Regions from separate parts of the Clostridium nitrophenolicum genome, predicted to be linked through region 1. Evidence: predicted binding sites of a transcription regulator. Region 1 holds the regulator's gene; the other holds the start of a gene.

The links. Region 1 encodes HrcA, which represses chaperone genes, less so after heat shock. Its sites were predicted from a motif close to TGTTAGCACTCNNNNNNNNNGAGTGCTAACA; they were not measured.
Region 2: the regulator HrcA is predicted to act here: its motif matches at 11,888-11,918, upstream of groES (co-chaperone GroES).

The regions. Positions count from the first base shown of each region.
Region 1 covers NZ_AP042469.1:4,671,555-4,688,317, forward strand. Annotated here, with positions in the region: gene ybeY (rRNA maturation RNase YbeY) at 1-155, opposite strand, end outside; gene ACZ5N4_RS22125 (HD family phosphohydrolase) at 171-2,252, opposite strand; gene yqfD (sporulation protein YqfD) at 2,284-3,468, opposite strand; gene yqfC (sporulation protein YqfC) at 3,461-3,745, opposite strand; partial or broken gene ACZ5N4_RS22140 (GatB/YqeY domain-containing protein) at 3,837-4,282, opposite strand; gene rpsU (30S ribosomal protein S21) at 4,310-4,486, opposite strand; gene ACZ5N4_RS22150 (histidine triad nucleotide-binding protein) at 4,758-5,102, opposite strand; gene mtaB (tRNA (N(6)-L-threonylcarbamoyladenosine(37)-C(2))-methylthiotransferase MtaB) at 5,217-6,518, opposite strand; gene ACZ5N4_RS22160 (16S rRNA (uracil(1498)-N(3))-methyltransferase) at 6,596-7,354, opposite strand; gene prmA (50S ribosomal protein L11 methyltransferase) at 7,376-8,311, opposite strand; gene dnaJ (molecular chaperone DnaJ) at 8,514-9,644, opposite strand; gene dnaK (molecular chaperone DnaK) at 9,942-11,798, opposite strand; gene grpE (nucleotide exchange factor GrpE) at 11,922-12,536, opposite strand; gene hrcA (heat-inducible transcriptional repressor HrcA) at 12,582-13,619, opposite strand; gene hemW (radical SAM family heme chaperone HemW) at 13,875-15,005, opposite strand; gene lepA (translation elongation factor 4) at 15,025-16,763, opposite strand, start outside.
Region 2 covers NZ_AP042469.1:5,157,169-5,173,931, reverse strand. Annotated here, with positions in the region: gene ACZ5N4_RS24580 (response regulator) at 57-626, shown strand; gene abc-f (ribosomal protection-like ABC-F family protein) at 697-2,610, opposite strand; gene ACZ5N4_RS24570 (redox-sensing transcriptional repressor Rex) at 2,935-3,567, shown strand; gene ACZ5N4_RS24565 (adenine nucleotide alpha hydrolase family protein) at 3,803-4,267, shown strand; gene ACZ5N4_RS24560 (sulfide/dihydroorotate dehydrogenase-like FAD/NAD-binding protein) at 4,444-5,334, shown strand; gene gltA (NADPH-dependent glutamate synthase) at 5,334-6,719, shown strand; gene ACZ5N4_RS24550 (C-GCAxxG-C-C family (seleno)protein) at 6,880-7,287, shown strand; gene ACZ5N4_RS24545 (DNA-3-methyladenine glycosylase family protein) at 7,313-8,221, shown strand; gene ACZ5N4_RS24540 (4Fe-4S dicluster domain-containing protein) at 8,638-10,125, shown strand; gene ACZ5N4_RS24535 (TVP38/TMEM64 family protein) at 10,258-10,980, shown strand; gene ACZ5N4_RS24530 (TIGR01906 family membrane protein) at 10,988-11,638, opposite strand; gene groES (co-chaperone GroES) at 11,974-12,258, shown strand; gene groL (chaperonin GroEL) at 12,320-13,948, shown strand; gene ACZ5N4_RS24515 (prepilin peptidase) at 14,045-14,800, shown strand; purine riboswitch at 15,010-15,107, shown strand; gene guaB (IMP dehydrogenase) at 15,265-16,719, shown strand.

The DNA of each region.
Region 1 (16,763 bases):
TCTCTAATCTCTTCATTATCCACAAATACAACACTTACCTCACAGGGTATGTTAACTTCTTCTTCTCTTAATGTATATTTGATTATTGACTCTATAGTTCCTTCTAATTCTTCATCAACACAAATTTTATCTTGTCTATTATCTATAAAAATCATTTTTCCGCTCCTCTGTTATATATTACTGCTTTTGGCTTTGTCCTCTGGATATTCTATTCTCTGGTGATATATTCCTGTTAGAACTTTTAAAAAAGCACATTTAATTATGTTGATATCTTTTAAGGTTAAGTCACAGTTATCAAGCTGCCCCTCATTTAGCCTATCTTTTATAATGTTACTTACCATTTCTTCAATTTTAGACTTAGTAGGTTCACTTATGGACCTCACAGCAGCTTCTACGCTATCTGCAAGCATTATAATTCCTGCTTCTTTTGTTTCAGGTGTAGGTCCTAGATATCTAAATTCCTCTTCATTTACATCCTCTGGCTTTTCACTGGAGTTTTTTGCTGTAACATAGAAATACTTAACCAGTGTTGTACCATGATGCTGCTCTATTATATCTCTTATAACTTTAGGAATTTTATATTCTCGAGATAGTTCTACTCCATCTTTAACATGGGATGTTATTATAAGAGTGCTTAAATTAGGAGTAATTTTATCATGTGGATTATCATTTCCCAGTTGATTTTCTTTAAAAAAATAAGGTCTCTTTATTTTACCAACATCATGATAATAAGCTGAAACTCTTGCAAGCACTGGATTTCCACCAACTTCTTCTGCTGCAACCTCCGCAAGATTACCAACTAAAATACTGTGGTGATAACTTCCTGGCGCCTCAATTAGCAGCCTCTTTAGCAGTGGGCTATTAGGATTAGATAGCTCCAATAGCTTTATAGTAGTTACTATATCAAAGGTACTTTCTAAAAATGGTAGGAAACCTATAGTTAATACACCAGATAATATACTGGCTATACATGAATACATAGCTCTTTTGGTTACATCTACAACATTATTGCTAAGTAATAATCCTAATGAAAAAGTAAAGATAACATTAATCACTGCTATATATAGACAAGAATATAATATATCATTTCTCTGCTGCATTTTCTTTAAAATTATCGCACCTATCACTGCATTTACTACAGCTAAAGCAGTAATTTCTATATTAAAATTTACTGCTCCACTTATCAGAATACAGTTCAACATATTTATTGTTAAAGAAATTTTATGATTTACTAAAAGAGTAAAAAGCATTGGTATACAGGCAAGTGGAATCAAAAATGGTGATACCACTGAAAAGGTTCTTGCCAAAAGTATAGATATACAGCTTAATACATTTATCATTATGAGTTTATTTGTATTATTATATATACTACTATGATATCTTGATAAATAAAACCATTCTAATCCTATTACTAAAAGTATTACTATACTTAAACTAATATATACATACCATTGAAAATGAGAGTTATCATTTAAAAGTCCTAAGTCTTTAAGCAATTCTATCTGATACTTTGTTATTGGTTCTCCTTCTTTTATTATTGTTTGATCTTTCTTTATCATAACTGGCGGAACTTTTTTTCGGGCTTCTTCTTTTAGTTCCTCTGTTTTGTCTTTGTCATAGAAAAAATTAGGAGATATCTGGGAATAAGCTATGGTTATCACCATATCTCTAAGTGATTTTGAAAGCTTTGAAGAATTTACTGTAAATAATATATTTTCCTTAGCTTTTTTTATATCCTCAAGGTTGTCCTTCTGACTATTATCACTTATATTATTATTTTCATAAAGCTCAGCCATAGTTGTATTCAGGAAATTTTGCATTGCTTTTAGATCTTCCTTACTTAATTTTACTAAAGTTAAATAGTCTTCATCCGATAAACTGATCTCAGAACTGCTTTTTAATGTTTGTACTTTGTCTCGCTCTTCTCCTGCCGAATCTTTTATTTGAAGTAATTTAGTAAAGAAAGTGTTTATCCTATTTATTACTTCTGTTTTCACTTCTGTTTTTTTGCTATACTGAATTGGTACGGAATCAACAGCTTGCTTAATTCTTGCTTCAGTAGATACCTGATCCTTCACCTCTCTTGGAGCCTTAATATCCAATCTAGCAATATCGCCTTCTGCTAGATTGTATCGTTTAGTAACTAAGGTAGTAAACAATACTGAGTATATAAAAATAAATGTTAACATAAAAGTCAAAATTCTGTTAGTTTTTTCCCTACCAAAAAGTCTCTTTAGTGATATTTTTTTCATTTCAACCACCTTTTATCCTAGTAAATTAGCTCTACTGCTGATTTTGTTCCTGCTGTACATCTTGATTCTGCTGTTCAGGAATTTTCTCTTCCAAAACCACGTTTTCTTCTGCCACAACTAAAACTCTTACAACATAAGTATCTCCAGCTTCGTAGTTTACTATTTTATCTATAATTTTAACAGACTTATCTAGATTTGCACATATTTTTGAGTAAAGTTCATTTGCAGTATCATCCACAATTTTTTTAGCATCTCCATGTATTGTAGTTTCCTTTATTTCATAATAGGTCTCTTTTTTAATAAAAAGTTTGTTATCTTCTATTCTATCATACTTATTAAATTTATTTACAGATTTTTTTAGATATATATTTTTCCCTTTTATGTTTAAATATATATTCTCAATTTTATTTCCTGTTCTCTCTCTTTTAACAGTATCAATTTTTACCTGCTTGACTTCTTCATAAAAAGTTCTACATATTACATCGCCAACAGCATGAACTTGATAAGTTGCTCCTTCCTTTCCTTGTTCTCCTTTAACTAATACTTGACCTTTTCTTATCATGTCACCTTTTTTTACTACGGGCGTACCTGCTTTAGTGTAAACTCTTACAACCTCACCATCCTTTCTTGCTACTAAATTACATGGACTGCCTTCTGCAATAATATTAGGTGGCGATTGTCTTTCTGCTGCAGAAATTTTCAATTGAGCTCCCTCTACTCTTGCTCTAACCCACATTATATTCTCATTATTTTTTATGAGCTTTTCCTCTATATCATAAACATTTACATTTCTTTTATTTATTCCTGGCTTTATTCCAAAAGAACTTAGCTGCTGTCTTATTTCATAAGGAGATAAATTATGATCTACACTTATCTCAATATTCCAAATAAAAGTAGATAGATAATATAATATCCCCATAAATAGTAGTATACCTAAAACTAGTGCTATTCTTCTTTTTATTTTAATAAGAAAGAATGCAAATCCTCTTCTTTTGATTATTTTAATTTTTGTCTTTGTCTTTTTAGCTATCTCTTCAATTTTATCATAATCTCTTAAATTAACATCCATAATCATAGTAGTAATATTTTCTTTTTTTAAGTTTTTTATATGAACACCATTCTTCCACATCAGGTTAACAAATTTTTCAGGTATTAGGGATTGAATCTCTATAGTAATTATACCACTTTTATATTTTTTAAAGCTAAATTTACTCATTTCCTTCATAAACAATAGATTTGAATTTTCCTCCTATTGTTATGGTACTTCCACCCATAAACAATATTTCAAATCTCTCTCCATATATTGATATTAACCCTACCCCTGAATTAATTTTAACCTGATTTTCACCAAAGAGTACAACACCCTTATGATTCTCTATAACTATTTCATTACCACCGGTAACCGTGATTTTAGGCATATTAAGTATTATATCTCTAGGCAAATCTAATTTCTCTGCAATATTTTGCTTTGTCCTATATACTTTGTCCTCCACTTTACCACCCCTAAAAATTCTTTCATATTAATTTATGAGGCATAAATTTAATAAATGACAAAATAAAAAAGGTTGAGAACATCTCAACCTTTTATTTATTCAAATATTGCTTTACAATTTGACTTACAAGTTTACCATCAGCTCTGCCTTTAGTATCAGGCTTAACTGCAGCCATAACTTTACCTATGTCTTTTATGCTATTAGCTCCCACTTCACTAACTGCCTGTCGAACAATTTCGCAAATTTTCTCTTCGCTTAACTGCTGAGGAAGGTAACTTAACAAGATCTCTATTTCAGCATTTGCCTTATAAATTAAATCCTGCTTATTTCCCTTTTCAAACTCCAGTATAGCTTCGCGTCTTTGCTTAACTTCTTTTGATATTAGTTCATATATCTCTTCATAGTCAAGCTTTCTATCATCAGTTTTTCAACTAATAAAATTGCAGCCTTAGCTATACTTATTGTATCAGCTTTTAATTTATTCCTGGATTTCAAAGCTTGCTTCCAGTCTTCCTGCAGCTCTTCTTTAAGAGACATTATTTAGTACTTTTTTTCAAAAGAATTCTATTTAAATTTTCTCTTTCTTGCAGCTTCTGATTTCTTTTTTCTCTTTACGCTTGGCTTCTCATAGTGTTCTCTTTTTCTAACTTCAGAAAGAACACCAGCTCTAGCACATTTTCTCTTGAATCTTCTTAATGCACTTTCTATTGTTTCGTTTTCTCCAACTCTTATTTCTGACATATCTTATCCCTCCCTCCGCTAGCTCAATTTAATTTTAAAAATTAAATGCAGCCTGTGGGTCACATAGCACATTGTTTATTATACAACATTAGCTTAGAAGCTGTCAACAATTTCATTGCATATTTACAATATAACAAACTTGGTATTATTAATGAAACTCCTTCTCCTATTGTCAAATGAGTACTCGCTGAGTAAGCGACTCACTCCAAATCAGAGATTTGGGTTCGCTGCTTAACCGATCATCTCAAAATCAAAGATTTTGGATGCCTGCTTAACCTGGAGGCCATTGAAGTGATCTGCCACCTAAAATATGAAAATGAATATGAGGTACTGTTTGCCCTCCATCTTCTCCACAATTAGAAACAATTCTATATCCTGTTTCATCAACACCTAACTTTTTAACAATTTCTTTAGCAGTTACAAATATATGTGCTATAACTTTTGAATCTTCTTCACTAACTTCATTTAAACTACTTATATGTTTTTTAGGTATTATAAGAACATGAACTGGAGCTCCTGGATTTATATCTTTAAAGCTTAAAACCATATCATCTTCATAAATTTTTTCACATGGTATTTCACCTTTTACTATCTTACAGAAAATGCAATCTTCCATAATTTCACCTCCTTTGACTTTATAGTATTCAATATAAATCTAAAATATCCTCCTAAAATTAACCAACAATTTTAAAAAATATGCCTTGTAATGTAATTTAATCAGATATTTCCTTTAAATTAGCTCTCCTATTATAAATTCTTTTTTAACTTCAGCTAACTTAGTTTTTACAATCTTTCCTTCTATATCATAACTATTTTTTGATACTACCTTAATATAATTAGGTGTATACCCTTCATAGGAGGATTCTTCCCCATTGTGTTTTTGTTCATACAGAACATCCATAGTCTTCCCAATTAACTTATTCATAAATTGTTCTTCCAGTTTCGCGTCTAATTCAATAAGCTTACTGCTTCGTTCATCTTTTATGTTTCCATTTACCTGTTCTTGCATTACAGCAGCTTTTGTCCCTTTTCTTGGGCTATATTTAAACACATGCATTTTTGAAAGCTCTATACTCTTTAAAAATTCATATGTTGTATTAAACTCCTCTTCAGTTTCTCCAGGAAAACCAACTATTATATCTGTAGTTATAGAAACATCTTTTATATTTTTTCTTAGGCCTTCAACTATATCTTTATATTCCTTTGTTGTATAACGCCTATTCATCCTCTTAAGAGTCTCATCACAGCCACTTTGTAATGATAAATGAAAATGTGGACAAAGTTTCTTTAACTCACTAAGATTATCTATAGTTCCTTCTGTAAAGAATTGTGGGTCAATAGATCCTATTCTTATTCTTTCAATGCCTTCAATGTTATCTAGTTCTTGAAGTATTTTCACTAAGCTCCAATCTCCTTCTAGGTCTGCACCATATGAAGCTATATGTATACCTGAAAGAATTATTTCTTTAAATCCGTGTTCCGCCAGCTCTTTCGCCTCACTAATAACCTTATCTGGTTCTTTACTGCATACTGCTCCTCTAGCGAATGGAATTAAGCAATAGGAGCAAAATCTATTACAACCATCTTGGATTTTTAAAAATGCTCTCGTTTTGTCTTGATATTCGCTTATATTTAAATCCTCAAAAACATTATTTTTAAGTACATCGTTAACCTCAATTATCTTTTCTCGTTCTTCCCTTGCTCTATTTACCCAATATACTATATCACCTTTGTTTCTAGTACCAAGTACTACATCAACACCTTCTATTTTGGATACTTCCTCTGGAGCAATCTGTGAATAACATCCAACAACTGCTATTACCGCTTCCTCATTTTTTCTTCTTGCTCTGTTTGCCATTTGTCTAGATTTTTTATCACCAATATTTGTCACAGTACAGGTGTTTATAACATATACATCAGCATACTCTTCGAAAGGTACTAGTTCGTACCCTTCCTTTTTAAATCTTTCAGTCATAGCTTCAGTCTCATACTGATTTACTCTACAACCTAAAGTGGTAAAAGCGACCTTCATTAAATTCTTCCTCCTTTTAGTCGGAACACTGGGTAACTTAAGATTTTCGCTTCCGCTCACAAGTTACCCGTAAAAGTTCATTTGGAACTTTTACCTCCTAAATCTCCTAGCTCATACATTATTAAGGATGTACATACAAAACCTGCAGTTTCTGTTCTAAGTATTCTAGGTCCAAGAGTAATTATATAGGCACCTAATTCTTTTAGAACATTTATCTCCTCTTCTTCAAATCCACCTTCTGGTCCAATTATTATACCAATTTTATTTATACTATTTTGAGCTATGTCTCTCACAACTTTTTTTATTCCATATCCTTCTTCATTTTCATAAGGAACTAAAATTAAATCCAATTCTTTAAGTTTTTTTAAAAGCTGTTGAAATTCTAAGGGACCATTTATTTTTGGTATTATACTTCTTTTACTCTGTTTACAGGCTTCAAGTGCGATCCTTACCCATCTATCTAGCTTTTTAAATTCTCCTATTTCATTCTTAACTATAACTCTCTCAGTTATTATTGGAGTTATTTCTTGCACCCCAAGTTCTGTAGCCTTTTGCACAATTAAATCCATTTTACTTGATTTAGGAAGTCCTTGAAACAGGTAGATCTCTACTGGACTTTCATTATTTAAATCTAATTTTTCTGTTAGGCTTACAATAACTTCTTTTTTATCTATTTTCTCTATAATCCCCAAAAATTCTTCGCCTTCATAGTTATTTATACTAACTTTTTCACCTTCATGAAGTCGTAAAACCTTATATATATGTTTTACATCATCACCTTCAATATATGCTCTATCGCCAGTTATGTTATTCTTTTCAACAAAGAACTTATGCATAACATTACCAACCTCTTTCCACTAGTTTTTAGCTACAATACAAACCCATTCTCCATCTACATTTACTTCTTCTATTTTAAATCCACATTCTTCAAGCTTATTTACTACGTCATCTTTTCTTTCTCTTATAATACCTGAAGATATAAATAAACCTTCTGGAACTATGAATTTTTTAACTTCTTCAGTTAGGAATATTATTACATCTGCGATTATATTAGCTATAACTATATCTGCTTTTCCATCAACTACTTCCATTAAATTTCCGTGCATTATTTTTATATTGTCTATATTGTTATATTTAACATTTTCCCCTGCAGATTTTACAGCTACTGGATCTAAATCAACCCCTATTGCTTCCTTTGCTTTAAGCTTTGCTGCTGTAATGGCTAGAATTCCTGATCCGGTTCCTATATCAAAAACTACTGACTCAGGTTTAACATGTTTCTCTAAGGCTTTAATACACATTCTTGTAGTTTCATGAGTTCCTGTACCAAAAGCCATTCCTGGATCAAGTTCTACAATAATCTCATCATCCTTAACTTCATAGTTTTCCCAAATAGGTTTTACTACTACTTTTTCTCCTATCTTAGCTGGCTTATAATACTTCTTCCAATTATTTTCCCAATCTTCTTCATTTACTTTACATACTGTAATTAGTCCTTTACCTTTATCTATTCCAAACTGCTCTAAGTTATTAATACTGTCTTTTATGTATCTCAAGTATTCATCCAGATGTTCATCCTGCTTATAATATCCTTTAACTATTGCACCATCCTTTACAAGTAGTAAAGTTTCATCAAAGTAATCCCAGTCTCCAGGGTTTTTCTTCTTAAATTCTATGTCCTCTGGGTCCTCTATAGATACCCCTTTTACTCCAGTATTGTAAAGTATACCTGAAACAGCTTCTACAGCCTCGCTGCTCGTAACTATCGCAACCTCTATCCATTCTTTATCCATAAGTTACCTCCACAAATTTTAATAATTTACAATTCACGCATAAGGATTTTTTCCGTAAGAAAATAAAATCCTTCCTCATTATCTATTTATAATTACTAACAAATCTACTTTATAATTATAACCTGTCTCTGTCAATATATAATATTATCATAAAAAAACTTTGTTTCTTCTAAAATAGAATTAAGAAGAAACAAAGTTCATGCTATTTAAAACTATCTTTTATTTTATCTACGAAAGATTTTTTATTTCCTTCACCAGTTGGAGTTTCTCCACTAGCTTCCATGAACATTTCTAGAGCTTCTCTTTGCTTTTGATTTAGATTTTTAGGTATATCTACTATTACATTAACATATTGATCTCCTCTACCATGTCCGTTAACCCTTGGAACACCTTTACTCTTTAATCTAAATATAGTTCCTGGTTGAGTACCAGCTGGTATCTCATATTTAACATCTCCATCTACTGTAGGGACTTTTATCTCAGTACCTAGTGAAGCTTTAGCAAAGCTTATGTGAGTATCAATATAGATATCAGTACCCTTTCTTTTAAAGGTTGCATGAGGAGCAACTCTAATATTTACATATAAATCTCCTGCTGGACCGCCATTCGTACCATGTTCTCCCTGACCTCTCATAGGCATTACATTTCCTGTATCTACACCAGCTGGAACATTTATTTTTATCTTTCTTTGTTTTCTTACTTTTCCTTTGCCCTTACATTCATTACAAGGATCTGTTATTATAGTTCCTTTACCTGCACACTTATCACAAGTACTCATACTTACGAAGCTTCCAAGCGGTGTATTTCTTTGAGTTCTTACTTGGCCAGTTCCACCACATTTATCACAAGTTTTCGGATTACTTCCTGATTTTGCTCCAGTACCACCGCACTTATCACAACTCTCACTTCTCGTAATATTTATTTGCTTTTCTACTCCAAAAATTGCTTCTTCAAAAGTTAAATTTAGAGTATACTCAAGGTCAGATCCTTTCTCAGGACCATTTCTTCTTCTTCCTCCACCTGAGAATCCACCACCAAAGAAAGAATCGAATATATCTCCAAATCCTCCAAAATCTGAGAAGTCAAATCCGCCTTCAAATCCGCCTCCATTGAAATCAGTTGTTCCAAACTGATCATACTGAGCCTTCTTCTGAGGATCTGATAGTACCTGATAAGCTTCATTTAGTTCCTTAAATTTTTCCTCTGCTTCTTTGTTATCAGGATTTCTATCTGGATGGTATTTTAGTGCTAGTTTTCTAAATGCCTTTTTAATTTCATCGTCACTTGCGCCTTTTTCCAGCCCAAGTATCTCATAATAATCCTTTTTTGCCATCCCTTATTTTTCACCACCTAATTAATAGATTAAATAAAATTATTACTTAAATTTCACTAAAGATTGTACCCTTATTACCACAATTGAAATATAAAATCCCATAAGGCATCTGAAAGAAAATAATAACTCAAAATAGACCATCATACTGGCTAGTTATTTTTTTGAAGATACCTAAACTACTGATGTATATCTGCAAATTGTTTATTACTTAAATTAAGGGAGGAGTATGAACTCTTCCCTTAATCATTGCCAATTTACATTATACACACATATTATTAAAGAGTGAAGAGGAAATAATTATTTATCATCTTCTACTTTGAAATCAGCATCTACTACATTATCATCTTGCTTTGTTCCAGCATTAGTTCCACCCATGTTGTTTGGATCAAAGCCTGCGCCTGCTCCTGCACCCTGTGCATTAGCATCTTGATATAGTTTTGATGAAATTCCGTAGAATGTCTGAGTTAACTCTTCAGTAGCTTTCTTTATAGCTTCTAAATCATTTCCATCTTTAACTGCGTTAACAGCCTTTACTTGATCTTCTATTTTAGCTTTATCTTCTGCTGACACTTTGTCTCCAAGCTCTTTTAATGTCTTTTCAGTTTGATATACAATTTGATCAGCATTGTTCTTAACTTCTATTGATTCTTTTCTCTTCTTGTCTTCTTCTGCATGCTTTTCTGCTTCTTTAACAGCCTTTTCTATTTCGTCATCGTTTAAGTTAGTTGAGGCAGTAATTGTTATATTAGCTTCTTTTCCTGTTCCTTTATCTTTAGCAGATACGTTAACTATACCATTAGCATCAATATCAAATGTAACTTCTATTTGTGGAATTCCTCTTGGAGCTGGAGCTATGCCTGAAAGTGTAAATCTTCCAAGAGTCTTATTGTCAGCAGCCATTTGTCTTTCACCTTGAACAACATGTATTTCAACAGATGTTTGACCGTCTGCTGCAGTTGAGAAAACTTGACTCTTTCTTGTTGGTATAGTTGTATTTCTTTCTATTAATGAAGTAGAAACTCCTCCTAAAGTCTCAATTCCAAGTGTTAGAGGCGTAACATCAAGAAGTAATACATCTTTAACATCTCCAGTTAAAACTCCTGCTTGAATAGCAGCTCCTACTGCAACACATTCATCTGGGTTAACTCCCTTTGAAGGATCTTTTCCTGTAAATTCTTTAACAGCATCTTGAACTGCTGGTATTCTTGTAGAACCTCCAACAAGTATAATCTTATCTATTTGGTCTATTGTAAGTCCAGCGTCATTTAATGCCTTTCTCATTGGTTCGATAGTTCTTTGTACTAAATCATGAGTTATTTCATTAAATTTAGCTCTAGTTAAATTCATATCAATGTGTTTTGGACCAGTTGCATCTGCTGTTATAAATGGAAGATTAATGTTTGTTTGCATTGAAGCAGATAGCTCTATTTTAGCTTTTTCAGCAGCTTCTTTTAATCTTTGAAGTGCCATTTTATCGTTTCTTAAATCTATTCCATTTTCAGCTTTAAAAGTGTCAGCTATATAGTCCATAACTTTTTGGTCAAAATCATCTCCACCAAGTTTTGTATCACCATTTGTAGCCTTAACTTCAAATACTCCATCACCAAGTTCTAGTATTGATACATCGAAAGTACCACCACCAAGGTCGTATACAAATATTTTTTGGTTAGTATCCATCTTATCCATACCATAAGCAAGTGATGCTGCTGTTGGCTCATTTATTATTCTTAATACTTCAAGACCTGCAATTTTACCAGCATCTTTTGTTGCCTGTCTTTGGCTGTCATTAAAGTAAGCTGGAACTGTTATTACTGCTTGAGTAACAGTCTCGCCAAGATAAGCTTCAGCATCAGCCTTTATTTTTTGAAGTACCATAGCTGATATTTCTTGTGGTGTATATTCTTTTCCATCTATATTTACCTTATGATTTGTTCCCATATGTCTTTTTATTGATATTATTGTTTTGTCTGGATTAGTAATTGATTGTCTTTTTGCAACCTGCCCTACTAATCTTTCTCCACTTGCTTGAAATGATACTACAGATGGGGTTGTTCTTGCCCCTTCAGCGTTTGGTATAACTACTGGATCTCCACCCTCCATAACAGCTACACATGAGTTAGTTGTTCCTAAATCAATACCTATTACTTTTGCCATACTAATTTACCTCCTAGTATTAAATGTACTTATGTTTATAAATTTATATTTTTAAGAAATTTTCATTTTTATTGAATATGTTAATATTACTTAAACACATTGCTTGCGAAATAAGATTTGCTCTTAGTTAGCAACCTTAACCATACTATATCTTAAAACCTTATCTCCTCTTTTATATCCTTTTTGGAAAACCTCAACTACTTGATTCTTTCCATATTGGTCATCCTCTATGTGCATAACAGCATTGTGGAAATTTGGATCAAATTCACCTTCATTTGAAATTTCTTCAACACTTAGTTTTTCTAAGGCACTTCCAAACTGCTTTATTGTAATTTCTATACCTTTTTTAATATCTTCTGCGCTGCCTTCTACAGATATAGCTCTCTCTAAGTTGTCAAGAACAGGCAGCATTTCCTTTAATACATCTTCACATGCATCTGTATATATTCCTTCTTTTTCTTTTGAAGTTCTCTTTCTAAAATTATCATATTCTGCATTTAATCTTGCTAATCTATCCTTAAGAGCTTCATTTTCATTTTTTATTTTATTATTTTCATCTAGCAGTTTTTGATTTTCTTCTTTTACCCCATTTAGCAAATCATCAAAGTTGGTTTCAACATCTTCGACTTTTTCGCTATTAACCTCTTCTGCATTATCAACCTCTTGTAAATCTTCTTCTTTTTCTAATGAGTCAATACACTCATTTTCTTCTATTTTTTTATCCTCTTCCTTAATCATTCACACGCCTCCTCCAATCTAGCATTTTCTTGATTGATATTATCTCTATTTATCATCATAATAAATGTTTGTTAGAATAAAATTTAATTCTCTAACAACATTAGCCAACACTGAAATCACCTTTGAATAAGGCATTCTTGTAGGACCAATTACCCCTATTTCTCCAACTGGTCTGTCTTTTACATTATATACTGCGGATACAACACTGCATTCTTCTGCACCTTCTATAAAGCTTTCTGTCCCAATTTTAATTGAGATGTTTGAAGAACTGTTAAGTAAGCCGCTAATTTTATCTTTATTATCCAATAATGACAGAAATCCACGTGCCTTTTCTATATCTTTGTATTCAGGGTAATTAAAAATATTAGTTGCACCTTCCATGTATATTTCGCCATTATCATCACTGCTTAAACTTTCATATAAAACTGGAATTATAGCATTAAATATATCTTCATATCCTTCTAGATCTTTTTTCAAGTTATTTATAACTTCTAGATTTATTTGTTCGCAATTTAAGTTTTTTAGTCTTGCATTTAATATATTACTTAATGCTGCTAATATATCAGAACTTACGTTTTTTCCTGCTCTTACAACATTATTTTTTATTATGCCACTATCCGTTATTATTACGAATAATATGTTGTTAGAGTCTATATTTAAAAGTTGAACATATTTAATATAGCTCTTACTTACAGAGGGCGTTTTTACAATGGATGTCAGGTTAGTAAGTCCAGATAGAAGTGCTGTAGCTTGTTTAATTATAGTATTTACCTCGAATAATGCATTAGCTAAAATTTGATTTTTTATAATGTATTCTTCTTCTGGAGTTAACTTAGGAATTTTCATTAACTTATCCACATATAATCTATAGCCTTTATTTGATGGTCTTCTTCCCGCTGAACTATGAGGCTGTTCAAGGTACCCCATGTCTTCAAGATCTGCCATTTCATTTCTTATTGTGGCTGAACTTATCCCTAAGTCATACTTTTTAGCTATGGTTCTGGATCCCACAGGCTCAGCAGTCATTATATAATCATTAATAATAGCCTGAAGTATTTTTATTTTTCTTTCATCCATTTCCATAATATCACCTCTTTGTTAGCACTCATTAATGTTGAGTGCTAATCACTATGATTAAAAAATATCACTCATAATTTTATTTGTCAATGTTGCATAAATTGCATTATATAATCAAATAAAATGATTTATCGAATTTTAAATAAATAATTATATAATTTCTCCATTTTGCTCGTGATTTCTAGTCATATTTATATATTTTGTTGATATATCACGATTTTAGCCTTATTTCTTTAAAATTAAGGTATCCTAATACGTTAATTACTGAATAAAGTCACACATTATGCTATTAGAAAGCTCAAGACCTTTTTCACTTAAAAATAATCTGTCATCTTTCTTAATGAGCATGTGATTATTTATATATTTCTTTATTATTTCTCCATATACAGAATAAATATCTTTTTGAAATCTTTCAGAAAAGTCAATTATACAAATTCCATCTATTTTTCTGAGGCCCATAAACATAAATTCCTCCATTTCGTCCTTTAAGGAGTTTTTATGCATATCAAGTTTCAAATTTCTATTCATGCGGACATCTCTAATATATTCTTCTATATTTTCAGTTTTTCTATACCTTAAACCATCTACATATGAATGGGAAGCTACACCACAGCCTATGTATTCTTCTAAATTCCAATAAACTAGATTATGAGCACATTCTCTCTTTGGCTTTGATAAATTAGAAATTTCATACTGATGATATCCTTCTTGTCTTAAGAAGCTTACTATATGCCCATACATTTCCCTTTCTAATTCTTCATTTGGAAGATTAAGTTTATCTTCCTCGTACATTTTATAAAAAGGAGTACTTTCTTCGATAATAAGACTATAACAAGAAATATGTTCTGGATTTAGTTTCACGACATTTTTCAAAGTATCTTGTAAGTCATTCATATTCTGATCTGGAAGACCAAACATTAAATCCACATTTATATTATTAAAACCTATTTTCCTTGCAAGTTCATATGCTTCTATAAATTCATCATTACTATGTATTCTTCCAATTTTTTTTAATATTCTATTTTGCCATGCCTGTAACCCTATGCTTAATCTATTAACTCCCATTTCCCTTAAAAATTTAAGTTTCTCCTCTGTAAAAGTACCTGGATTACCCTCCACAGTAAATTCCAAATTCTCAGCTTTATCAAGCTTATCAATAGCCTTCTTTATATTAGTCCATGCATCTAAAGACAAATAGGTGGGAGTTCCCCCACCTATAAATATTGTCTTTATAACTCTATCACTTATGCTATCTATGTCCTTCTCTAAAGCTTTAGAATATTCAATCATAGATTCTTCTTTACCGCAAAAAGAGGGGAAATCACAATATAAACATTTTTGTTTACAGAAGGGAATGTGAATATATAATGCTATTTCTTTATTCTTTAACATTATTAAGTCCCTCCAATATTTATTCTTCTGTCTTAAGAACCGCCATAAATGCTTCTTGTGGAACTTCTACACTTCCAACCTGTCTCATTCTCTTCTTTCCTTCTTTTTGTTTCTCAAGAAGCTTTTTCTTTCTTGATATATCTCCACCATAGCATTTTGCTAGAACGTCTTTTCTCATTGCTTTAACAGTTTCTCTTGCGATAACCTTTCCGCCAACTGCAGCCTGAATAGGTATTTCAAACATTTGTCTTGGAATAATTTCCTTTAACTTTTCCGCTATAGCTCTTCCTCTTGCATAGGCTCTTTCATCTGGAACTATCATAGATAAAGCATCTACTACATCTCCATTTAAAAGTATATCAAGCTTTACAAGTTTAGCTGGTTTATATCCTGCTAATTCATAGTCTAAAGAAGCATATCCTCTTGACCTTGACTTTAAAGCATCAAAAAAATCATATATTATTTCATTTAATGGAATTTCATAGTTCAAGCTTACTCTGGTAGTATCTATATACTGCATATCCTTGAATATTCCACGTCTATTTTGAGCTAAATCCATAACTGGTCCAACATAATCCGATGGCGTAATTATAGATGCTTTAACAATTGGCTCCTCCATGTATTTTATTTCTGTAGTATCTGGAAGATTTGTTGGATTGGTAAGTTCTATAACAGTACCATCAGTTTTTCCTATCTTGTATATAACAGATGGGGCTGTAGTTATAATATCTAAATTAAATTCTCTTTCTATTCTCTCTTGAATTACATCCATGTGTAATAGACCTAAAAATCCGCATCTAAATCCAAAACCTAATGCTATAGAAGTTTCTGGCTCGAAGGATAGAGCTGCATCATTTACTTGAAGCTTTTCAAGCGCTTCTTTTAATTCACCATATTTTGCTCCGTCTACTGGATAAATACCACTGTATACCATAGGTATTGCTGGTCTATATCCTGCTAATGCTTCCTTTGCTGGTCTTTTAGCTTCTGTTACTGTATCACCAACACGAGCATCTCTAACATTTTTTATAGAAGCAGTGAAATATCCAACATCACCTGCTTTTAACTCTGGAACAGACATATATCTTGGTACAAATATCCCTGTTTCTGTAACCTCATACACTTTACCCGATGCCATTAGTTTTATTTCTGTTCCTGGTTTTATCGTTCCCTCTTTAACTCTTACATGACATACTACACCCTTATAACTGTCATAGTATGAGTCAAAAATAAGAGCTCTTAATGGTGCTTCTTCATCACCCTCTGGTGCAGGAACTTTCAATACCACAGCCTCAAGTACATCTTCAATATTAATTCCAGTTTTAGCTGAAACTAATGGTGCATCATGTGCTTCTAAACCTATTATATCCTCTATTTCCTGTTTTACCTCTTCCGGTCTTGCACTAGGTAGATCTATTTTATTTATTACTGGCACTACTTCCAAATCATGATCCAATGCTAAATAACAGTTTGCTAAAGTTTGAGCCTGTATCCCCTGAGTAGCATCTACTACCAATATCGCACCTTCACAAGCAGCTAAGCTTCTTGAAACTTCATAGTTAAAATCTACATGTCCTGGGGTATCTATTAGGTTTAGAATATACTCTTCACCATTAGGTCTTTTATAAACAAGTCTTACTGCCTGTGATTTTATTGTTATTCCTCTTTCTTTTTCAAGATCCATATTATCAAGTACCTGCTCATCCATCTCTCTTTCAGTAAGGGTACCTGTTTTCTGTATTAATCTATCTGCAAGTG
Region 2 (16,763 bases), 490 kb from region 1:
CAGGAATTTATAGGGTAAAATCATATTGAAGTAGATTGTTAAATGGTGGTGAAACCATGAAAAAAATACTCGTTATTAATGATTGTAAATTTGAGAGTATAGTTATGAAAGATTGCTTAAGTGATATTGGATATAGTGTTAAAATTGCCAGTGAGTATGATGCTATAATTGAAACAAGAAAGTTTCAGCCAGATATACTTATAGCTAATTTAATTATGAAAAACACAACAGGAGATAAACTCATAAGTAAAATTAAATCTGAGAACTCCCAAATAATATGTTTACTTTCATCGTGTGATCCAATAAAATTGGAGGATTTTATCGAAAATAAAGTAGATGAAGTTATTAATACTCCAGTGAATAAAGACAGGCTATCTGAAACTTTAGATAAGGTAACTAAAGATTGTGATAATATTAAAATTAGAAAAAATAGTGTAGATACAATAATCAAAAGATTAGTTAATAAAAGCAATAGGAAACAAGAAGATGTTTCACTAGATAAAAAATCGAGTCTATCAGTAAGTAGATTTTTATTTTGCCCATTTTGTGGACAAAGATTTGATGAAATTTCTCAGGGATTCTCATTTTGTCCTTATTGTGGTAAGACATTGCAAACTAGTAAATAAGTGCATTACGTTGACTAGATTAAATAACTTTAAAATAAAAAACAGCTGACAATATCAGCTGTTTTTTGATTTACAATAAGCTTTCCCACTCTTCGTATAAATCATCTAGATCATTTTGGGAATCTAGTAGTTGTTTATTTATATTTTCGCTTTTTTCCGGATTGGAATAGACATCTTCAAGACAAAGTTGATTTTGTAACTCTACTATATATTTTTCTAGGTTTGAAATCTCAGTTTCTATATTTTTAACTCTTAATTTTTTTTCTTTTTCTGCTTTTTCCACTTCTCTTTTTTTCTTTTTCTCATTTTGTATTTGTGTTTTTGTTTTTCCAAAACTCTCTTCTTCCAATTGAAACCTTAGTGGATTCTTCTTTTTCTCTATATAGTAACTATAGTTACCTAAATATTCTCTAACTCCATCTTCATTTAATTCATATATTTTACCTATAACCTTATTTAAAAAATATCTATCATGGGATATTACGAGAACAGTACCATCATATCCCATAATGGCATCCTCTAAGGCCTCGCGAGACACTATATCAAGATGGTTTGTTGGTTCATCTAATAATAGAAAGTTGGATTTAGAAAGCATAAGCTTTAATATATTGATTCTACATTTCTCTCCTCCACTTAAGGAAGATACCATTTTAAAAACGTCATCGCCTCTAAAAAGAAAAGCTGCTAAAGCATTTCTGATTTCAGTTGTAGTTAGTTCAGGGAAATCATCCCATACCTCATCTATAACAGTATTCTCTGGATTTATATTAGCTTGCTCTTGCTCATAATAACCTATAAAGACATTTTTACCAAGGCATGACACACCATTATCTGGAGAAATTTCATCCATGATTATTTTAAATAGAGTGGTTTTACCTCTGCCGTTTTCTCCTATAAGAGCTACTTTCTCACCTTTTTTAATATCAAAGTTGAGATCATAGAATAAAGTTTTATCTCCGAAGCTTTTACTCAAATTTTCCACATGCAACACATCGTTACCGCTTTTAATTTGAGTTTCAAAGGTTACATTACCTAATCTTTCTTCTTTATCGGGAGCTTTTATTCTTTCAATTTTATCTAGAGCTTTTTGTCTGCTTTCTGCAGCTTTTACACTTTTTTCACGATTGAAAGACCTATATCTTTCAATTATCTCTTCTTGTCTTTTAATATCTGCTTGCTGAAGAGTATATGCTTTTAATTGTACTTCATAATTTTTCTGTTTTAAATCAATATAAGAAGTATAATTACCATTATAACAGTTTACATGTCCGTGTATTAATTCGAAAGTTTTATTTGTTATGGCATCTAAAAAGTATCTATCATGAGATATTATGATTATGGTTCCTTTGTATGCATTTAAGTATTCCTCTAACCATTCAATAGCATCTAAATCAAGGTGATTTGTAGGCTCATCTAATAATAAGATATCAGGTTTTATTAAAAGAAGTTTACAAAGAGCAACTCTAGTTTTTTGTCCTCCGCTTAAGACTTCTATAGGCTTATTATAATCCTGTTCTGTAAAGCCGAGACCTTTTAATACCTTACTTATTTCAGCTTTGTAAGTATATCCACCTCTATTTTGATAAAGCTCTGAGGAGGTGGTGTAATCTTTAATTATCTTATTATGATATTCTTCTTTACTAGAGTCATAAGGTTCATTCATTAATAACTCAAGCTTCTCTAATTTATTTTCTAAATTTATTAGATCCTCGAAAACAGTAAGAAGCTCACCATATATAGTGCTTGAAAAATCTAATGAAAGATGTTGAGATAAATATCCTAAAGTTTTATTTTTATCTATAAATAATTCTCCATTATCATAATCAATTTGATTAGTGATAATTTTGAAAAGTGTAGACTTTCCTGCACCGTTTGGTCCTATTAATCCAACTCTTTCGCCCTCATTTATGTTGAAAGTAACATTTTCAAGTATGACATCTATTCCAAATCCTTTATTAATATCTTTACAACTTAAAACTACCATAAGTTCACCTTCCTTAACCATTAATATTTTACTATGGTTGAAGATTTTTTTGTAGATTAATTTTGATAATTTAACACAATAATTAAATATAATAGCTTTGCATAAGAATTATTTACTAATTAAAAATTTATATTAAAAAATTTGATAGCAAAAAGAATGAGAAAAAGACAATAATAGATAGTAATAAATAAAAAATATACTATTGACATATTATATAATTAAATAATACTATAAAAAGTGGGATGAAGTAATAGTTAAATGATAAAATATAAACAATGTGTTTAGGAATTATATTAATTTGTGGTATACAAGTGGAGGTGCAGAATGGATAAGAAAAAAAATATATCAATGGCTGTAATAAAAAGATTACCTAAGTATCATAGATACCTAGCAGAATTAATGAGAAATGATGTTGATAGAATATCTTCAAAAGAGTTAAGTGAAAAAATAGGCTTTACAGCCTCACAAATAAGACAGGATTTAAATTGTTTTGGAGATTTCGGACAACAAGGTTACGGCTATAATGTTAGTGAATTATATAACCAAATAAGTGGAATATTGGGACTTACTAAGGAATATAAAACAGTAATAGTAGGAGCTGGAAATATAGGTCAAGCAATAGCAAACTATTCGCAATTTGAAAAATTAGGGTTTACGTTAAATGGGATTTTTGATATTAATCCTAAGCTTATGGGACTAAAAATAAGAGATATAGAAATACAGGATATAGATTATCTAGGTGATTATTTAAAAGAAAATCCAACAGATATAGGAATAATATGTGTTCCAAATAATAATGCTCAAAAAATTTGTGAAACTTTTGTTAAAAATGGCGTTAAGGGAATATGGAACTTTGCCCCGATTGACTTAGTTGTTCCAGAAACCGTGAAGGTTGAAAACGTACACCTTAGCGATAGTTTACTTACACTTAGTTGTTTGCTAAATGACATAGAATAAATAAAAAAAATATAAAATTTAAATTTATAAATATCAGAAATTAGCATAATTATACGCTAATTTTCTGCATATTTGTAAATTTGATATTGAAATGCATAATACTGGAAGTGTATAATGGTAATTGAGGTATATACTTTAATTATTTTTTGTAAACGTTTGTTATAATATTAACAAAAAGTTTATTTATAATTAAAGTAGATTTGAAGACCGTTAAATCATGGGGGGGATTATATAAGTGAATATAGTAGTTTGTTTGAAGCAGCTGTCAGACACAATGGAAGTAAAAATAGATTCAAAAACTGGGATTGCTATAAAGAGATGTGGGTTACCTATAATCAATTCACAGAGTGAAAGCATACTAGAGAAAGCATTAGAATTGAAAAGAGATAGAGGAGCTAAAGTTACAGTAATATGTATGGAAACTCTCCATTCGGAAACGGTGTTAGAGGAAGCAATAGCTATGGGCGCAGATGAAGGCATACTCATATCAGATAAAAGCTTAGCTGGAGCAGGAGAAGTATCTATATCAAGTATATTAGCTGCAAAAATAAAAAAATTAAATTATGATATATTATTTATTTCAAAACAGGTTATAGAAGATAGTGATGAAGAAATTGCCACGGAAATAACCAGGTATTTAGGGACTCCAAGAATTATTTTTAGAGAAACAATAGACTTTAAAGATGCAGAGTTGGCTTAGATTTTTTCTTGAAAAAATTATAAATTTAATACATTAAATTCCCTCAATTTCAGATTTTTATATAAATTTATACAAATTATCGATTAGTTATACAAAAATAAATTTAATATGTTATAATTAAGTGGGGATGAGAGTGCGATTAATATATTAAACATATTTTACGGAGGGGAATAGAAATGTACAAAATTGTAGACAAAAGATTATTGGCGCCAAACATTTATCTAATGGATGTAGAAGCTCCAAGAGTTGCGAAATCATGTTATCCTGGACAATTTGTTATAGTAAAAATGGATGAAAGAGGAGAGAGAGTACCTCTAACAATCTGCGATTATGATGCAAAAAAGGGAACTGTAACTATAGTATTCCAAACACTTGGTGATTCTACTAAGAGAATGGCTGAATATGAAAAAGGTCAAAATTTTACAGATTTTGTAGGGCCATTAGGACAAGCATCAGATCTTGTTCATGAAGATATAGAAGAATTAAAGAAAAAGAATATAATCTTTATAGCTGGCGGTGTAGGTACAGCACCAGTGTATCCACAAGTTAAATGGCTCCATGAAAATGGAATCGATGTAGACGTTATCGTTGGATCTAAATCAAAGGAATATTTATTACTTGAAAAAGAAATGATGGCTGTATGTAAACATTTATATGTTGCTACAGATGATGGAAGCTATGGATATAAGGGACTTGTTACAAACCTATTAAAAGAACTTATAGATAATGAAGGTAAGAAATATGATCACGTGGTAGCTATAGGACCGATGATCATGATGAAATTTGTTGCTAAGCTTACAAAAGAGTATGGAATTAAGACTGTAGTAAGCTTAAATCCAATAATGGTTGATGGAACAGGAATGTGTGGTGCTTGTAGAGTAACAATTGGCGACGAAGTAAAATTTGCTTGTGTTGATGGACCAGAATTTGACGGACATCTAGTAAATTTTGATGAAGCAATGAGAAGACAAGCTATGTATAAGAGTGAAGAAGGAAGAAAAATTTTAAGAGAAGTAGAAGGCGACACTCATCATGGAAAAGGCTGCGGATGCGGAGGTGACAAATAATGGACAGAATGAAAAGGATACCAATAAAAGAACAAGATGCAAAAGAAAGAAGCACTAATTTTGCTGAAGTTTGTTTAGGATACACTAACGAAGAGGCAATGGAAGAAGCATCAAGATGCTTAAATTGTAAAAATCCTAAATGTGTAGGAGACTGTCCTGTAACAATAAGCATCCCAGAGTTTATATCAAAGGTTAAGGAAGGAAACTTTGAAGAAGCGGCTAAAATTATAGCTAAATCAAGTGCACTTCCAGCAGTATGCGGAAGAGTATGTCCACAGGAATCTCAATGTGAAGGAAAATGTGTACTTGGTATAAAGGGAGATGCTGTAGCTATAGGTAAGCTTGAAAGATTTGTTGCTGATTGGTCAAGAGAAAACAATATAGACTTATCCGAAACAAAGCCTAAGAACGGTAAAAAGATTGCTGTAATAGGAAGTGGTCCTGCAGGACTTACTTGTGCAGGAGACCTTGCAAAGCTAGGATATGAAGTAACTATATTCGAAGCACTACATGAAGCAGGTGGAGTTTTAGTTTATGGAATTCCAGAATTCAGACTTCCTAAAGAAACAGTTGTTAAACACGAAGTTGAGAATGTTAAAAAGTTAGGCGTTAAGATAGAGACTAACGTTATAGTTGGTAGAACTGTTACAATAGATCAACTTGTAGAGGAAGAAGGCTTTGATGCAGTATTCATTGGATCAGGTGCAGGACTTCCTAAGTTTATGGGAATACCAGGAGAAAACTTAAATGGAGTATTCTCAGCAAACGAATTCCTAACAAGAAATAATCTAATGAAAGCATTCAAAGAAGATTATGATACACCTATAAGAGTAGGTCAAAAGGTAGCTGTAGTTGGCGGCGGAAACGTTGCTATGGATGCTGCTAGAACCGCATTAAGACTTGGAGCAGAGGTTCATATAGTTTATAGAAGATCAGAATCAGAACTTCCAGCAAGAGTTGAAGAAGTACATCATGCAAAAGAAGAAGGTGTAATACTAGACATTCTTACAAATCCTACAGAAATCATAGGTGATGAAAATGGATGGGTTAAAGGCATGAAGTGTGTAAGAATGGAACTAGGTGAACCAGATGCATCAGGAAGAAGAAAACCTGTTGTTGTAGAAGGTTCAGAATTCATAATGGACGTAGATACAGTAATTATGTCCCTTGGAACATCACCAAATCCATTAATATCTTCAACTACAAAGGGCTTAGAAATAAATAAATATAAGTGTATAGTAGCAGAAGAAGAAACTGGTCTTACATCAAGAGCAGGAGTATATGCTGGAGGAGATGCCGTAACAGGAGCTGCTACAGTTATACTTGCTATGGGAGCAGGTAAAAAAGCTGCTAATGCTATTGATGAATTCTTAAATAAAAAGTAAATTGTGTTAATATGAAATTTACAATGCTGTATTAGCTTTAAGACTAATACGGCATTTTTTTATATGATTTGAGCAATGATTATTAAATAATATTTATTTCATGATAGGAAAAATTGTTGTAAAATGTATAATATAAAGTAAAAAAATTGGAGGTAGAGATATGTTAGTAGAAAAGGTAAAAAAATACTACGGAGAGGAATATGATTTGAATTGTGCGGAAACCATAATATATGCAGCTAATGAGGAATATAATTTGGAATTGGACAAAAAGACTTTAAAGACAATGGCTGCTTTTGGTGGCGGTATGGCAATTGAAAGCGTATGTGGTGTAATTACTGGTTCTTTGGCTGTATTAGGGATACTCTTTACTAAAGAAAGAGCTCATGAAAGTGATAGAATTAAAGAGCTCACAAAAGAATTTTTTAATAAATTCGAAGAGAAGTTCGGAACAAACAGCTGCAATAAACTGAAAGAAGGATACAGAACTGAGGAAAGTAGATGCAGTGTCATGTTGTATTCAGCAGCAGAAATATTAGACGAAATAATTATAAGAGAGAGAGCAGAATAACTCTCCGTGTGTGGGAGGCAATAGTATGGATTTTAACTACATAGAAACTTTTGAAAATAGTATAGTAATAAAAGGTGTTAGGAATTTTGAGCTGGATCATATATTTGAATGTGGGCAGTGCTTTAGATGGAATAGGCAAGAGAATGGCAACTATATAGGAGTGGCTTTCGGTAGAGTAATAGAAGTAGAAAAAAAAGGCGAAGATGTTATAATATTTAATACAACTGAAGATGAATTTAATAGTATATGGAGTAATTATTTTGATTTATACAGAGATTATTCAGAGATAAAGAATGTACTAAGTAAGGATTCTATCCTAGAAAAGTCAGTAGAGTTTGGACATGGAATTAGAATACTTAGGCAGGACCCCTTTGAACTGATAGTTTCATTTATTATATCGGCAAATAATAGAATACCTATGATTAAGAGAGCAATAGAAAAGATAAGTCAAAAGTGGGGTAATGAATTAGAATACAAAGGGAAAAAATACTTAGCATTTCCTACGATAGAGCAGCTTAATAAAGCAACAGAAGAAGAGTTAGAGAAATGTGGCACAGGTTTTAGAGCGAAGTATATAAAGAATACAGTAGATAATATTTATGCTAACACAATAAAGAAAGATCAATACGATGAAAAGTATGATATTGATTGGATAAAATCCCAGGAAGATGATATATGCCACAAGGAACTGCAAAAATTTATGGGAATTGGACCTAAAGTTGCTGATTGTATAATGCTGTTTTCGATGCAGAAATACTCAGCATTTCCTGTTGACGTATGGGTAAAAAGGGCAATGCATTATTTCTATTTAGCCCCAGATGTGTCTCTAAAAAAGATAAGAGAATTTGGTATTAATAAGTTTGGAGAGTTATCAGGATTTGCGCAACAATATTTATTTTATTATGCTAGGGAAAACCACATAAATATTGATTAGTTGATTGTAGGATTTTATGAACCGAAAATTAGCTTATACACTAGAACATACTGCTAATACTTAAATTTAAAATACATGATTTTTAGTTGAGAGTTGAAAATTGCCAACTCTCAACTATTTATTTGCTCTCTTCTTCTATAAAAATTACTAACTTAGATTATAGTGTAAATTAACTTGTAAGTTATTTTATTTATAATTTTAAACAGTTTATATTTAAGTATTCTAAGTGTATAAATATTTTATAAAAATTTTTAATGTTTTGCCATTAAAAAACTGTTACATATTTTAAAATAATCTGTTATAATGTATAAGGGCTTGAATAAAGCTGATAAAGCTAACTGTATTATAAAATTAATTTTATAATTTAAATTCGTCATTGTAATATATTGATATATTTTTACAGGAGGGATATAGAAATGATAGCGTTTGAAACTCAATTAAAAAAGCTTAAATACTTAGTATTAAAAGAAGTAGCTTGTATGGCTAAAGAAAATAGAATAAATAAAGAAGAATTAGAAAAGGTTCCTTTTGCCATTGTACCAGGAGAAAAGGCTCAATACAGATGTTGTGTTTATAAAGAAAGAGCAATTGTTTATGAAAGAGCAACCTTAGCTTCGGGATTTATACCAAATAAAGGTGTTGAATCAGAAATAACTGAAATTAAAGATGATGGACAAATGTTATATGTATTATCAGCAGCTTGTGATAAGTGTCCTATTGATAAGTATACTATAACAGAAGCCTGCAGAGGATGTATTGAGCATAAATGCATGGAAGTATGTCCAGCTGATGCTGTAACTAGAGTTGCTGGAAGAGCATATATAAATCAAGAACTTTGTAAAGAATGTGGAATGTGTAAAAAAGTATGTCCATATAATGCTGTTGCGGAAGTAATGAGACCATGTAAGAGATCTTGTCCTACTGGTGCATTGGATATTAACCCTTCAAATAAAATAGCTGTTATAGAAAAAGAGGAATGTATAAATTGTGGTGCATGTATGGGAGCATGTCCTTTTGGAGCTATATCTGATAGAAGTTACATTACCAACGTAGTTAAATTGCTATCAGAAAAAAAGAAGGTATATGCAGTAGTAGCACCAGCTATAACAGGGCAATTTGGGCCTAAGATAACAGTTGGACAAATAAAAGAAGCTTTTAAGCAAGTAGGCTTTTTTGATATGGTTGAAGCAGCTTGTGGAGCAGATGCTGTAACTGTTCATGAGTCAAATGAATTTGCTCATAGAATGGAAAGAGGCGACAAATATATGACTAACTCATGCTGCCCAGGATTCATGAGTTATGTAGAAAAGAAATTCCCAGATCAAGCAGACAAGATATCTGGTACAGTGTCACCTATGGTTGCGACAGGAAGAATGATAAAAGAGATGTACAAGGATGCTGCTGTAGTATTTATAGGTCCATGTACTGCTAAAAAAGCTGAAGCAAGTAGAGAATCAGTAAAAGATGCTGTAGATTATGTTTTAACATTTGAAGAAATAGCAGCCTTAATGGGAGCTTTTAATGTAGATCCTGAGAATTGTGAAGATACAGTTATTGATGATGCTTCTATATTTGGAAGAGGCTTTGCACAAGGCGGAGGTCTCACTGCTGCAATAGAGAATTATGTAAAAGAAAAGGGACTTGAATCAGAATTTACCCCTGTTAAAGCAAGTGGAATGGATGAAATTAAGAGAACTATGACTATGGCCAAGACAGGAAGATTGCAAGGAAACTTTATAGAAGGTATGATGTGTGAAGGCGGATGTATAGGAGGCCCTGCAGCTATGGTTTCTATTATGAAGTCCAGACCTCAGCTAACTAAGTTTAGTGGACAATCTACTAAAAAATCCGTACTTTCAAATGAAAACCTAAATAAATTTGATGAAATAAATTTAGATAGATAATTATTTAACTTTGAGTAAAGCTGGGCTTTATTCAAAGTTTTTTTTATTTTGTAAAAAATTAAGTTTACTTTGATAAAATTGTAAGATAATATATAAATAAATTAAATTTTGTCTATATCAGGAGAAATCAAAATGAAGGAATTTTTGCAAGGTTTTTATAATAAACTGTCTAAATACAAATCTCATATAATGCTTGTGTTAGTTATGATTTTTTTTATCTTTACGGCACATGAATATTATATTAAATACTCTCATATTCTAAGGGATCCAAATAAAGTTAAGAATATAATTATGTCATATGGAAACTATAGTATTCTAGCATATATTCTATTACAAATCCTTCAGGTAGTGGCATTTTTTATTCCAGGGGAAATAATACAAATTGCTGGTGGTTACATATATGGTACTTTAGGAGGAAGTGTTTTATCTATTGTAGGAATAACAATAGGTAGTGCTCTGGCTTATGGATTTTCATCTTACTACGGTAAACCTTTAGTAAATAAAATAATATCAAAAAAAGACCTTAAGTTTTTTAATAGAATACTTAATATAGGAAGTATAAATACTATCGTTTTTCTATTATATTTAATTCCAGGTATACCTAAGGATGCATTGGCATATATTTGTGGTATCTCAAGTATAAACTTTAAAGATTTCATAAAATACTCAACGATAGCAAGGATTCCAGGAATCTTAGTATCTGCTTATTTTGGAGCTAAAATTAACAGTGGAAATAAGTTATTGTTGATTATAATAGCTGCTATATCTATATGCTTATTCATAGTTGGAGTTTTTAAAGGAGAAAAGATAGTAAAAGGACTAATGAAGAAAAGTTATGCAAGAGATGATGAGTAAATTATGTTTACTTATCATCTCTTATTTTTCTGTATAGCAGTCTAAGTAAGATACTGCAGCCTATTACCAGTAAAAGTATAAGCAGAGCACAGTGCAGAAAATAAGTTTCTGGCAAGATATTAATAATAGGATCAGTTTTAGGATCAAGAAGCCAATAGTCATTATTGAAAAATAGTTTGTGAAAAAAAGTAAAGCATTTATCAAAATTCCAAAGGAAACCGCTTAAAAGAAGAAAACAAGTACAAAAAATAATGTTAGAGCACCACTTTAAAAACAGATAATCTTTATACTTAATAGCAAAGTATATTGCAAATATAGTTATCAAAGTACAAATACCTAAAATAAAATTAAATTTTAAAAAAAGTTTTTTTACCTCAATAAAATGAATTATTCCTTCTTGCGATGATGGAAGAAGAGGGATATTAAAATCTATAGATTTACTTGAGTTTAAGTAGTTTATAAGGTAATCATAGGTTGATTTTATTTGAAGATTATTTAAGCTTGTATACTTTTCTAAATTTAAATATTTTATATCAAAATAATATAAAAGCCTAAAATTAAGAGTGATTTTAACTGATGAAATTATAACAAACAAAAATAGTGAGATAGAAAATATTAATCTAAGCAAACCTTTTAGTAATTTATCTATGATAATCATTCCTTTCATAAGCTAAAAATATAGAAAATTTTGTTATAATGGTATTATAACCGTAAAATAGGGAAAATAATATAGATGTATGTTTTTGAGGTAAAAAACTTTGCTCAAATAGTATAATAATGAAATTAATAGAAATGGGGAGAAATACCTATTTAATTTAATGCTGTTTGCTTATTTCGCCATTAACAATAGATTAAGTTGAAAATTAGAATTTGAAAATGTAAATACAATTATTTATTATAATAATTGTATTAGCACTCAAGAGTGATGAGTGCTAACAACAAAGTTAACAAAAAGATTTTAAATATAACATATAATTTTAAGGAGGGGTTTAAATGAGCATTAGACCACTTGGTGACAGAGTCGTTATTAAAAGAATTGAAGCAGAGGAAACTACAAAAAGCGGTATAGTATTACCGGGAACTGCAAAGGAAAAGCCACAAGAAGCTGAGGTTGTAGCAGTAGGACCTGGCGGATTAGTTAATGGAAAAGAAGTTAAGATGGAAGTAAAAGTTGGAGATAAAGTTTTATTCTCCAAATATGCTGGAAATGAAGTTAAGATGGATAACATCGAGTATATCATTTTAAAGCAAGACGACATATTAGCTGTAATAGAATAATACACTAAGAATGGTTCATAACGTACATTAAATATAACGAAATCGTAGGGAGGGTTTATTTATGGCAAAAAGCATTTTATTTGGCGAAGAAGCTAGAAGATCAATGCAAGCAGGTGTTGATAAGCTTGCTAATACTGTTAAAATAACATTAGGACCGAAAGGAAGAAATGTTGTACTTGATAAGAAATTTGGTTCACCACTTATAACTAATGATGGTGTTACTATAGCAAGAGAAATAGAGTTAGAAGATCCATATGAAAACATGGGAGCTCAGCTTGTTAAAGAAGTTGCTACAAAAACAAATGATGTAGCAGGTGATGGAACAACTACAGCTACTTTACTTGCACAAGCTATAATAAGAGAAGGATTAAAAAATGTTACAGCTGGTGCTAACCCAATGCTTATAAGACAAGGTATAAGAATGGCTGTTGATAAAGCTGTTGAAGAAATAAAGAAAGTTTCAAGACCAGTTGAAGGAAAAGAAGACATAGCAAGAGTTGCTGCAATATCAGCTGCTGATGAAGAAATAGGTAAGCTAATTGCAGATGCTATGGAAAAGGTAGGTAACGAAGGAGTTATAACTGTAGAAGAATCTAAATCCATGGGAACTGAACTAGATGTTGTTGAAGGTATGCAATTTGACAGAGGATATGTTAGTCCATACATGGTAACTGATACAGAAAAAATGGAAGCTTCAGTAGATGATGCATATATTTTAATAACAGATAAGAAAATATCAAATATACAAGATATACTACCAGTACTTGAGCAAATAGTACAACAAGGAAAGAAACTATTAATAATAGCTGAAGATGTAGAAGGTGAAGCACTAGCTACTTTAGTTGTTAACAAATTAAGAGGAACATTTACTTGCGTAGCAGTAAAAGCTCCTGGATTTGGTGACAGAAGAAAAGAGATGCTTGCTGATATAGCTACACTTACTGGCGGTCAAGTGATATCAGAAGAATTAGGAAGAGACTTAAAAGAAGCTACAATAGAGATGCTTGGAAGAGCTGACTCAGTTAAAATCAGCAAAGAAAATACTACAATAGTAAATGGAAAAGGCGATAAGAATGCTATCCATGATAGAGTAGCTCAAATAAAGAGACAAATAGAAGAAACTACATCAGATTTTGATAGAGAGAAATTACAAGAAAGACTTGCTAAGCTTGCTGGTGGAGTAGCTGTAATTAAAGTTGGTGCTGCTACAGAAACAGAATTAAAAGAAAGAAAGCTTAGAATAGAAGATGCTTTAGCAGCTACTAAAGCAGCTGTTGAAGAAGGTATAGTTCCAGGAGGCGGAACAGCTTATGTTAATGCAATACCAGAAGTAGAGAAATTAACTTCAGATGTTGCTGATGTTAAGATTGGTATAGATATAATAAGAAAATCATTAGAAGAGCCAGTAAGACAAATAGCATTTAATGCTGGAGTTGAAGGTTCTGTAATAATTGAAAAAGTTAAAACTAATGAAGTTGGAGTAGGATACGATGCTTTAAAAGATCAATATGTAAATATGATTAAAGCTGGTATCGTTGACCCAACTAAGGTTACAAGATCAGCTCTACAAAATGCTGCATCAGTAGCTTCAACATTCCTAACAACAGAATCAGCAGTAGCTGATATTCCAGAAAAAAATCCTGCTCCAATGCCAGGTGGCCCAGGAATGGGAATGGACGGAATGTACTAAAATAAAAAATAAAAGCGTTATGGTTTTGGCCATAACGCTCTTATTTTTATTTTTAATGATTACAAAATATTATAAAAATAGCAATGAGGAATTGAGATGATTATATATTATATAATTTTCATTTTTGGAGCAGTAATTGGCAGTTTTTTGAATGTATGTATATATAGAATACCGAGAGGAGAATCTATTGCTTTTCCTCCATCGCATTGTACAAACTGTAAAAAGGAAATTAAATGGCATGATTTGATTCCTATAATAAGCTATATATTTTTAAGAGGAAAATGTAGATATTGTAGGGAAAAAATATCAATAAGATATCCGATAGTAGAGTTTATAACAGCATTATTATTTTTGGCAAACTATAGTATATACGGCTTAACATTTGATTTTGTAAAATATACTACCTTTGTAAGTTTTCTAATTGTCATTGGAATGATTGATTATGATACCACAGACGTATATTTTTCTACCACATTATCAGGCATAGTTTCTGGAGTAATATTCATAGGAGTACTGGCTTATAATATGCTTCCAGTAAAAAGCTATATTTACGGTGGAATTTTAGGTGGAGGATTTTTAGCATTAATAATTCTAATAACTAAAGGTGGCATGGGCTGGGGGGATGCTGAGATATGCCTAATGAGTGGGCTGTTTCTTGGATTTAAACTTACTATATTAATGTTGTTTTTATCATTTATTATTGGGTCAATAGCAGGAATAGTACTTATTCTACTAGGGAAAAAATCAAAAAAAGATTACATACCATTTGGACCATATATAGCCTTATCAGCAATACTTTGTGTATTATCAGGAGAAAAAATTTTTTCTTTTTACATGTCGTTAATATTTTAATTTTCTCACCAAGAGAACCTGCTTAGGTTCTTTTGGTTTTTAAGTTTTTTCTTTATAAATATGTATGAAAACGTATGTATCTAAAAAAGCTCTAAATATATAAACAAAATAATTGACAAAGGACAAAAAATTGAATAAAATAATGTAAATAGTTCGAATAAAAAAGACATATAAGTTGCAAATTTAATCTTGTGTGATCTTTTTGGAATCAAAAATAATACATTTTGACTCATATATCCCCTGAATATGGCAGGGAGTCTCTACCGGAAACCGAGAATTTCCGACTATGGGTGGAATTTATGGCTATAGTATATAACCATATTAATTTCACACATAGGAAATTAATATGGTTTTTTGTTTTCGACAAATTAAATATGCTTATAAGTATTGTTTGTGAGCTAGATGTAAAAAATACGAAAGAAATAAGTTTTTATAAGAATATAAATTTAAAGGAGTGGGTTTAAATGGCAAGAATTTTAAAACAGGCATATACATTTGATGACGTACTTTTAGTTCCAAATAAATCAGAGATACTACCTAGAGATGTTTCATTAGCTACTAATTTGACTAAAAAGATAAAGCTAAATTTGCCTTTAATGAGTGCTGGAATGGATACTGTTACTGAGGCTAAGATGGCTATAGCTATGGCAAGAGAAGGCGGTATAGGAATAATACACAAAAATATGACAATAGAACAGCAAGCGGCAGAAGTGGACAGAGTTAAAAGACAAGAAAACGGAGTAATAACTAACCCATTCTTTCTTTCACCAGACAATACTATAAATGATGCATTAGCGGTTATGAGTAAGTATAGAATTTCTGGTGTACCAATAACTGTAGATGGAAAGTTAGTTGGAATAATAACTAATAGAGACATAGTTTTTGAAACAAACTATGATAAAAAAATATCTGAAGTTATGACAAGTGAAAACTTAATAACTGCTCCAGAAAATACTACAATAGAAGAAGCGAAGGATATACTTAAGCATCATAAGATAGAAAAACTTCCATTGGTAGATAATGATAATAACTTAAGAGGACTTATAACTATAAAAGATATTGAGAAAGTAAAAATATTTCCTAATAGTGCTAAAGATGAAAGAGGAAGACTTTTATGCGGAGCTGCAGTAGGGGTAACTGGTGATATGTTAGAGCGTGTGGCAGCCCTAGTTGAAGTTGGAGTAGATGTAATAACTGTTGATACAGCTCATGGACACTCAAAAGGAGTTATAGATGCAGTTAAAAGTATTAAGGAAAGCTATCCTGAACTTCAAGTTATTGCAGGAAATGTTGCAACTGCAGATGCTACAAAAGATTTGATTCTTGCAGGTGCAGATTGTATAAAAGTTGGTATAGGTCCAGGATCAATTTGTACAACTAGAGTTGTAGCAGGTGTTGGAGTTCCACAACTTACAGCTGTAATGGATTGTGTAGAGGAAGCTAATAAATATGGAGTTCCAGTTATAGCTGATGGTGGTATAAAATACTCAGGAGATATAGTAAAGGCTTTGGCAGCAGGTGCAAAAGTAGTTATGATGGGATCAATGCTAGCAGGATGTGAAGAAGCACCTGGAGAAAAAGAAATATATCAAGGAAGAAGCTATAAAGTATACAGAGGAATGGGATCATTGGCAGCTATGGCTTGTGGAAGTAAAGACAGATATTTCCAAGAGGGAAATAAAAAGTTAGTTCCAGAAGGCGTAGAAGGAAGAGTGCCATACAAAGGAATTGTAGCAGATACATTATTCCAACTTGCTGGAGGACTTCGCTCTGGTATGGGATATTTAGGATCTGAAAATCTAAATAGATTATATGAAAGTGCAACATTTGTAGTTCAAACAGCATCAGGACTTAGAGAAAGTCACCCACATGATATATCAATGACTAAGGAAGCACCGAATTATAGTGTTAATCTATAATTTTATAACTTGTTTTACAGGACAGTTGGCAGGAAAGTTTTATA